4 regions of the Paenibacillus sp. NPDC058177 genome follow, and region 1 is predicted to be linked to each of the others. Evidence: riboswitches for the same ligand, from Rfam matches in the RefSeq annotation. Region 1 holds a riboswitch; each other region holds the start of a gene.
The links. Region 1 has a riboswitch for thiamine pyrophosphate ahead of ACFVU8_RS24690 (ABC transporter substrate-binding protein). Riboswitches for the same ligand answer to the same signal wherever they lie in the genome.
Positions count from the first base shown of each region.

Region 2: linked by a shared signal. The riboswitch ahead of ACFVU8_RS15020 (thiamine phosphate synthase) and the one ahead of ACFVU8_RS24690 (ABC transporter substrate-binding protein) in region 1 are both predicted to bind thiamine pyrophosphate.
Region 3: linked by a shared signal. The riboswitch ahead of thiC (phosphomethylpyrimidine synthase ThiC) and the one ahead of ACFVU8_RS24690 (ABC transporter substrate-binding protein) in region 1 are both predicted to bind thiamine pyrophosphate.
Region 4: linked by a shared signal. The riboswitch ahead of ACFVU8_RS07905 (ABC transporter ATP-binding protein) and the one ahead of ACFVU8_RS24690 (ABC transporter substrate-binding protein) in region 1 are both predicted to bind thiamine pyrophosphate.

Region 1 covers NZ_JBHVVB010000007.1:252,017-254,215, reverse strand. The annotation lists gene ACFVU8_RS24690 (ABC transporter substrate-binding protein) at 1-872, opposite strand, end outside; TPP riboswitch at 1,086-1,197, opposite strand; gene ACFVU8_RS24685 (Hpt domain-containing protein) at 1,335-1,691, shown strand; gene ACFVU8_RS24680 (hypothetical protein) at 1,701-2,199, opposite strand, start outside.
Region 2 covers NZ_JBHVVB010000003.1:210,787-212,985, reverse strand. The annotation lists gene ACFVU8_RS15030 (ThiF family adenylyltransferase) at 1-194, opposite strand, end outside; gene thiS (sulfur carrier protein ThiS) at 199-402, opposite strand; gene ACFVU8_RS15020 (thiamine phosphate synthase) at 407-1,051, opposite strand; TPP riboswitch at 1,180-1,281, opposite strand; gene alaS (alanine--tRNA ligase) at 1,856-2,199, shown strand, end outside.
Region 3 covers NZ_JBHVVB010000010.1:198,527-200,725, reverse strand. The annotation lists gene thiC (phosphomethylpyrimidine synthase ThiC) at 1-1,196, opposite strand, end outside; TPP riboswitch at 1,313-1,419, opposite strand; gene ACFVU8_RS27895 (HEAT repeat domain-containing protein) at 1,578-2,015, opposite strand; gene ACFVU8_RS27890 (aminoglycoside phosphotransferase family protein) at 2,111-2,199, opposite strand, start outside.
Region 4 covers NZ_JBHVVB010000001.1:1,657,797-1,659,995, forward strand. The annotation lists gene ACFVU8_RS07890 (hypothetical protein) at 1-92, opposite strand, end outside; gene ACFVU8_RS07895 (hypothetical protein) at 133-516, opposite strand; gene ACFVU8_RS07900 (hypothetical protein) at 565-1,053, opposite strand; TPP riboswitch at 1,159-1,265, shown strand; gene ACFVU8_RS07905 (ABC transporter ATP-binding protein) at 1,328-2,137, shown strand; gene ACFVU8_RS07910 (ABC transporter permease) at 2,118-2,199, shown strand, end outside.

The DNA of each region.
Region 1 (2,199 bases):
TTCGGATCGAGATCAGGGACGGCTTTGATCAGAATGTTCGCGGCATCCTCTGGATGCTCGATGGCGTATTTGTAGCCTTTAGAGGTCGCTTTAACGAAGGCTTTGACGATCTCGGGATGCTCGGTGATCTCTTTCTCGCTGGTGGTCAGCACAGGTGTATAATAATCGAGCTGTGGAGCGTAGTCCTTTACATAGAGCATGTCGATGGGTTCCCCGCGCAGTTCAGCTTCAATACCGGTCCAGGCATAGAAAATCCAGGCGAAATCAATATCCCGCTTCACAGCTGTAAAAAAGTCGGCTTCGCCCATATTGATGATCTTTACCTTTTTGACATCGGCACCTTCCGGGTCCATGATAGCTTTGAGTGCTGCTTCTTCGACTGGAGAACCCCAACCTCCATATGTTTTTCCTTCAAAATCCTTCGGAGAGGTAATCCCCTTGCTCTTCGGGGCCGCAAAACCAGACGTATTATGCTGAATGATCGCGGCAAGCGAGACCAGCGGTACGCCTTGCAGACGGGCCAAAGTCAGGCCTTCCTGATATCCGATACCAAAAGCGGCTTCACCAGAAGTAACCATCGTGTCCGCACCAGCTGCTCCGGGCTGCACAATCTCAACATCCAGTCCCTCTTCTTTGTAATACCCAAGATCTCTTGCAACATACACCCCCGTGTGGTTCGTGTTCGGTGTCCAGTCGAGCGCGATCTTGACTTTGGTCAGTTCTTGCGGCGTGCCTGACTCCCCGGCAGAGGCTCCGGTGTTTGTCTTGCCGGCTTCCTTGTTGCCTTCGGCAGAGTTATTGCTGCCGCATCCGGCAATGGCGATAACGAGCAGACAGGTCAGGCCCAGTATAAGCAGTTTCTTGACTCCCATTTTCTTCTCTCTCTCCTTTTGGTACCGTTCCTCCGCAGTGACTGCGTCAAATCCGGCGAATTCCCCGTCTTCACACCGTCACCCGCCACCTAAAATACAGGCAGCGCGATTCAATTCCCCATGAATTGTGTTAATCGGAAATATACCATAAAAAAAGCGTCCCGAAGATGAACGGGACGCGGCTTTGCGCAAGGATGGCATTGGCTCTAAAGCAGCCATGCTCAATTATGGTTCCTACGCTGGCATTATCCAGATCAGGTATAAGGGTCAGTATCTTGAGGGATACACTCTCAGCCGGCCAATTCCAGCCCCCCTGGTGCTATGAAGTTAACGGGTGATGCTTCTTGCTTACGGTGTAATTATAGACTCCCGTCTTTTCGTTGTCCAGCAGCTTTGTTGTTCATTTTGAAGTTGGAGGCAGGAAAGAGGGTTATCATAAACTATTTAAGGGGTGGGATTATCATGAAAAATAACCAACATTTAATTGACGAAGAGACGGTAGCTAGCATCAAGGCACTGGATGAAGATGGCGAAGGATTGTTCGCCGGACTGATTGGGATGTTCAAGACCGATACGCCGCCGAGATTGGAGGCGCTTCGGCTAGCCTTGGACAGTAGCGATTCTGCGAGCATCGCCGGAATTGCCCATAGCCTGAAGTCAGGCAGCCTCAGTATTGGCGCGGGGTACTTTGCTTCTCTGTGTGCAAGTATTGAGCAACAGGCCCGGCGGGGGGATCTAACCTCCTCACGGTCGCTAGATTCCCTGCTGGTCTCTGTTTTTACGGATACGTGTCGTGCGTTGGAGCAGCAAATGGAGTAGTAACGAAGGCTAATTCTGATATTTGAATTTTTTCCGGCGGCGGCTCCGGATGCTGTTCCAAATCTCCCGCACAGTCAGGATAATGCTGATGACAATGCCACTGAAGGTCAGCATTAACGCGAAATACTGGAATAAGGAATATTGCAGCATTTTCCCCCATTGAATACTTCCTTCCAGGTCGTCGATCACCTGATTCATTCCGTATATACCGCTTACCACAGTGAAGACAGTCAGAATCATCAGCAGCATATCCCGTCGTTTCGACTGGAACTTCACTTGGTACTGAAACAGATCATTTAGTGTCTGCTTCACCTCGTCGAATAGCGCATCATTGCCATAAACTTTGCGGAGCTGGAAGAAAATCTCCCGGCCCTGCGACTGTGAGATCAGCTCCAGAAAATAAAATTTGGCCGAGAATTTATTGATGTAAAAGATCAGATCCTCAATATCGTCATCATCCCGATTGATGCGGAGCCGGGAGTGCATATTCGCGAGCTTCAGCAGGACG
Region 2 (2,199 bases), on a different contig from region 1:
ACATAATCCCGGTCGACGATTCGTATTCGGCCTACCCCGGCACGGACCAGCGTCTCGGCAATGGCAGACCCCAGTGCGCCTGCACCCAGAACAAGCACACTGGAGCGGGCCAATCTGTCCTGACCTTCCGAACCTATGCCATGAAAACGTACCTGACGGCTGTACCGCTCTTGTTCTTCCGCAGTCAAAGCCATTCTCTCAGCCTCCTCCTACAAAATGTACAAACTCTATCTGGTCACCTTCAGAGAGTGAGGTACGGCCATAAGCTTCTCTCGGCACGACTTCACCGTTAATTTCCACAAGAATTCGCCGTCCGCTCCAGGGCGATTCTGCCAAAACATCGGCAATAGTAATGCAATGCTCGCTTAGGCGAGTCGTTTTTCCGTTAAGTTGGACCTGCATATTTTCACCTCCTCTCAAGCCATGCAGTCTGAATGGCTGCGCGGTAAGCTTCTGCTTGTGCCGCTGGATCTGCTGCACTGCTAATTCCTGATAGTATGGCAATTCCTTCTGCACCGTGCCTGATGACTGCTCCGGCATTGCCCGGATGAATTCCTCCGATGGCAATGACCGGAACAGGGCACCTGGCTGCAGTTACTTCGAGGATGTCCAGCCCACGGGGGGGGAAATCAGGCTTACTAGTAGATTCATAGACATGGCCGAAAAGGCAGTAATCTGCTCCTTCACTTGCCGCGTCGACTGCTTCTTCTGGTGAATGGATGGAGCACCCGATGCGCATCTCTGAGACTAACGGCCGCGCCGCAGCTACAGGCAGGCTATGTCCTGCTAGCTGTACATTGCCAGCGCCTGTTGCAAGTGCGACATCCAGCCGGTCGTTGATGACGATGGATTCAAGAGGAATGCCTGCTTGCTGCATTTGATTTACGGCTTCGAGTAGCGCTTTGGCGGTAAGCTGTCTATTCCGCAGGTGGAAATAGTCAACGTAGGGGAGAACGGCTAGAGAAAGTCGCAGCCAATCGGCGAGCGGTATTCCTTCCGGGGAGATCAGATGCAGTTCAGGGCCGCTAACGGCGGGAAGTCGTTTTTTCATAAAAGGAATCTCTCCCGATTGTGTATTGGTGTTAATCTCCATCGAATAGAGCACAAAAAAGCCGCCTTCCTGATCGGAAGACGGCTAAGCATGACAACGGAAAACAAGCCACAAAATAGGCAAGACCGGACTCTTAACGCGCACTTCCCTACGCTGGTATTAACCAGATCAGGTTCAAAGGGTCCGAATGTTACATTCGTCTCAGCCTCGCGGCTCCCCTAGTGTCGGTTCGTATGAGATTGTTAATGTCACTATACACGATTATTCAGGGAGTTACAATTGGGAATTGGCATTGCGCTTGTTTTAAACGGAGGTAACATTGATGGAGATGTATTAACATCCATATTGAGCAAATATTAATTGTGAATAATGTGTAAATTAGAATCTCGGTGACAAGATGCGGAATATGTGCGGGTTAGATTGACAGGAATCGGGGCTGTGGATATACTTGAAATGTTAAAAAGCAAATGTGTAAAACGTTGATGAAATGGAGTACACCGGAAGATGGCTTGCACAGAGAACGGGTTCCTTTACGAAGATTGTCGTAATGGCTGTGAGAACCCTGGAGACAGGCCGGTGGAAAGCTAATTTCGGAGTGCGGGTACAAGTCCGCCGGGGGTTCCCGTTAACAGCCGCGACAAGGCGATCGTCTGCAATTCTCCTGCTACAACGGGATAAGGCGATAACCAGGGTGGTACCGCGATCTAATCGTCCCTGAATTTTCAGGGGCGTTTTTTTGTTTTCCATTTGTTTTTCCGAATAACCGTGATCTCAAAATTAAGCATAAGACGGGGGCTGTATATCATGAAAGCAAGTGAAATCCGTTCCAAATGGCTGCAATTTTTCGAAAGTAAAAGCCACAAAATCGAGCCGAGCGCTTCGCTCGTACCTCACAACGATCCATCGCTGCTATGGATCAATGCCGGGATGGCGCCGCTGAAGGCGTACTTTGACGGCCGTGAGATTCCGGAGAATCCGCGTCTGACGAACTCCCAGAAGTGTATCCGTACCAACGATATCGAGAACGTCGGTAAGACGCGTCGTCACCATACGTTCTTCGAGATGCTGGGTAACTTCTCCATCGGCGACTATTTCAAGGAAGAAGCGATTACCTGGGCTTGGGAATTCCTGACGGGTAAAGAGTGGAT
Region 3 (2,199 bases), on a different contig from region 1:
CCCGGACCCTCCACCATGACCTGAACATCATGATTCCAAGCCAATGTCGTCAGTTCACCCAGCGTCTCCAGCTCCGCGAACTGGGCCTCGTCATTGGCATCAGCGATAGATCCCGGCCGCAGCCCGTCTCCCAGAGAGAAGGCGACATCATAGGCCTTCATAATTTCACAAATCTCCTCGAAATGCGTGTAAAGGAAGTTCTCTTGATGATGGGCCAGACACCAGGCCGCCATAATCGACCCGCCACGGGAGACAATACCCGTCATTCGTCCGGCTGTCAGGGGGATGTAACGAAGCAGCACCCCAGCATGAATTGTAAAATAATCCACACCCTGTTCCGCCTGCTCAATCAGCGTATCACGGTAAACTTCCCACGTCAGATCCTCTGCTTTTCCATTCACCTTTTCCAAAGCCTGATAGATCGGCACAGTACCGATCGGCACTGGAGAATTGCGGATAATCCATTCCCGGGTATGATGAATATTTTTGCCGGTAGAGAGATCCATAATGTTGTCAGCACCCCAGCGGGTGGCCCACCTCATTTTCTCCACTTCTTCCTCGATGGAAGAGGATACGGCAGAGTTCCCGATATTCGCGTTGATCTTCACAAGGAAGTTGCGCCCGATAATCATCGGCTCACTTTCCGGGTGATTAATATTAGCTGGAATAATGGCGCGTCCGCTCGCTACCTCATCCCTAACGAATTCAGGACTAACATTTTCCCTAATAGCTATATACTCCATCTCAGAAGTGATGATACCTTTTCGCGCGTAGTGCAGTTGCGTAACATTCCGGTCAGCTTTTGCCCGAAGCGGACGCCGCTCCAATCCCGGGAACGCCTCCACGGCCGATTTTCCCCTCGCATGTCCGTTATCTTCTGGTTTAAGCATCCGTCCCTGATATCCTTCAGCATCCCCACGCTGCTCAATCCAGGACTTACGGTGAGGTGGCAGCCCCTGACGAATGTCGGTTTTAATCTCGCTGTCTGTATAGGGTCCGCTAGTATCATAGACACGTACAGGAACATTCTCCATTTCGCCGGCAATACCCTCGGTGCGGCTGAGCTCAATCTCCCGCATGGGTACCCGGATATCAGGGTGTTGCCCTTCTACATACACCTTGCGACTACCCGGAAAAGCTGACAGGTCCACCTTATCATACTCTCGTTTCTTGTCCTGCTCGTGTTCATGTGCCATCTTATGAATCCTCCTGTACTATGGGATATAAATAAGACAAGCGCCAAAAAAGCCGCTCCACGTGGAGCGGCTTTATCCATGAACAGCCAGAAAAATAGACATAGCTATACAGAAAAAAAGTCCCGTCTCCACTTTCCTACGCTGGTATGATCCAGATCAGGTTCAAGGGTCCGGGAATGCAATTTTCCCGTCTCAGCCTATTCAGGCTCCCCTAGTGGTTGTCTTATTTAGTTAATATATAAGTTAACGGTATAATTGGAATTCGTCAACACCCGCTGCAGCCATAAGGTGGATGTTTTGTGTTAAGAGCGGATAACCAACCAGAGGATGGATAACGCCAAAAACCCTCTCCTGTAAGAGAGGGCTAGTTCCTGCATAAAACTATTTAGCCGATTGCCATTTGCTCTCCAGCCATTGGTCAAACTCGGCGCCTTTTTCACCTTCGTAAGCGTCATAGACATCAATTCTCATCTTCTTGAGCTTCTCTTTGAAGTCCTCATAGGAATGATCTTTCGGCAGGCTCTTCTTGATTCTCAAGAGAATCTTGGATACGCCCTTAAACAGTTCAGGTTTGTTCTTGGACGGTTCCTGAACCTCTTCACCAAAAGCCACCAGCGCACGGTAAGCCGCCTCTTGTACGGTATATACAGGATCGCTCTCCACCAAACGCTTCAAAATATCAATAACCTGCTTATGCGGTGTACGACTAAGTTCCTCCACTGCCGCCAGGCGGGCTTTCCAATCCGCGGAACGACCCGCTTCCTTCTTTAACTGCTCGTAATTTTCCGGCAGCTCTTGCTGCACTTCTTCGTTGTTCAAAAGTCACAATTCCCTTCTATAATCAATCTGTACCAATTCTACCGTACCGCTGTCCCCAATATCAATCTTTTGGACAAACAAATAATTATCCCGTCTTACCGTCCCCGGGCTCTTCCTTCCGCATACCAATGCGGGACCAATCTTTGAAAGTGATCATAGTCCTCGAACGCCATCCGGCAGCGCG
Region 4 (2,199 bases), on a different contig from region 1:
AAAATAGAACCAGAATTTTTGTACTCTTCAACATCCAATCTTCCGAATAAATCAAGGATATTTAACTTTTCCGCTTCAGATGCTCTTTGCACTTTATTACTCCTTTTGAAGGTCAAACACCTCTTATTCCCTCTAAACATTTGTTACATTTATTACTGTTTTTGTTCTCTTATAGTACGTTATTTCAATATCTTTATCCTTCTCAAGTTCTCTCATTTGTTTGCTAGTTATATTAAACTTTTTTACCCTACCATTTGATATTTTTAAAACAACTTTATTACCATTTACAGTGGTCAATCGACCTTTTAATATCATAAAGTCCTGCTTCGCTAAATCTAAGATTATCACAACCGCAAGAAACACAAACATTGGTATGGGTAGTGACACTAAAGTTAACACCCAAGCTGGGCTCTCTTGCACAATATTTAGCAACAACTGTATCGATGAAGTTATGATAAACACTATCGAGATAAACAAAAATACTTTTAAAGTTGACTTCGCAGTCCTTTCTTTCATCTTGACGCTCCTTTCATTACAGCGTTGTTATCAGACACGACTAACAGTTTAAAGAGAGCCGGAAATATCTTCGTCTTCTGATCCTTCACCTAGTGGTAATGATGCTTTAAGTAATTCGTCTTGGTTGTCCATTTGTCGCAAAAATCCATTCACAGTATCAACATCTATCCTTTGCACTATTATCATGTGTCCTATATGAATCCCTGGTAATTCTGGTGCTGCTAGTCTAGCAAAATGCTGCTTTAATTTATCAGGTGTCGTAATGATGCACCAACGTTTTACCCGATCATTAAATGTTAATGTAATTTCAATGAACTCCAATGTTTCAACATCATCATCGAATTTCCAGTCAGTCAATATAAGCACTTCTTCGTCATTAAAATAAAAGTAATACTTATTGATCCAAACTCTCCTACCGTGGTCTCCGACGATTCTGATCATTTCTTCTTTTTCATCTAATATTTTATATTTCTTCCCCTTAGTCAGCGCATGTTCATAATTCCCGATACTGCTACAGATTGCTTTGTCTAGTTCCAATGAGATCACCCTAGTTAAATGAATTTAATATGCCCTGCTATTTACAATACTATAAAATATGGTATATTTATAACCGAATTATGAAACTTGATAGCGATAAAAGTATTTTTTCACTAGGGGAGCCTGAATTGGCTGAGACGAAAGCGGTAAGCTTCGGACCCTTGGAACCTGATCTGGATCATACCAGCGGAGGGAAGTGGAACTGAAATTCGGGTATTGCATGGCACTTCTTTTTGCAAACTTAAATTTTAGGCCCCTTTATTTCCGCCGGGAGATGAAGGGGTCTTTTTATCGTGCTAAGGAGGTTACGCGGATTACGGAAATCATCTCTGTACACAATTTATCCTACGCCTATGCCAAATCCGCAGATGCACCGGTACTGTCAGATATATCCTTAGCGGTTCACCAAGGTGAGTTCGTTTCTGTTGTTGGAACCAGCGGATGCGGAAAAAGCACGCTTTTCAAAATTATTGCCGGATTGCTTGAGCCAAGCAGCGGGGATCTGCGTCTTCACGGTGTTTCGGCGACCGCCAAGCGGTTGGGTCAGGTCGCTTATATGCCTCAGCAGGATCTGCTGCTACCCTGGAGGACGGTTCTGGAGAATTGCCTGCTTCCTTGGGAAATCAAGCGGAGCCGTAGCAAAGCCGAGGTTACTAGTCAGGTAATTGAATTGCTGGAGCGTTTAGGTCTGGCCGGTATTGAAAACTCGTTCCCCGATGAACTATCAGGCGGAATGCGGCAGCGGGTAGCTTTTCTCCGAACGCTCATTACGGGGGGCGACCTGTTGCTGCTAGACGAACCTTTTGGGGCACTCGATCACATGACCAAACGGGAAATGCATAGCTGGTTGCTGGAGATTTTGGATGAGCTGGACAAGACAATTCTCTTCATTACGCATGATCTGGAGGAGGCTGTGCTGCTTAGTGACCGCATCTATCTCTTACCTGGACGCGCTGGAGGAAGTGTAGAGGAAATACTCGTGGATCTCCCTAGGCCCCGGCATAGCAAAATGAATTATGAACCGCGGTTTATAGAGCTGCGGGCTGAACTGGAGCGCAAATTGTATGATAACCCGGCTGTTTAGAAAAAACTTGCAGAATTACGGACCTTTCCTTGTTCTGCTGCTGTTTATTCTCGGTCTATGGG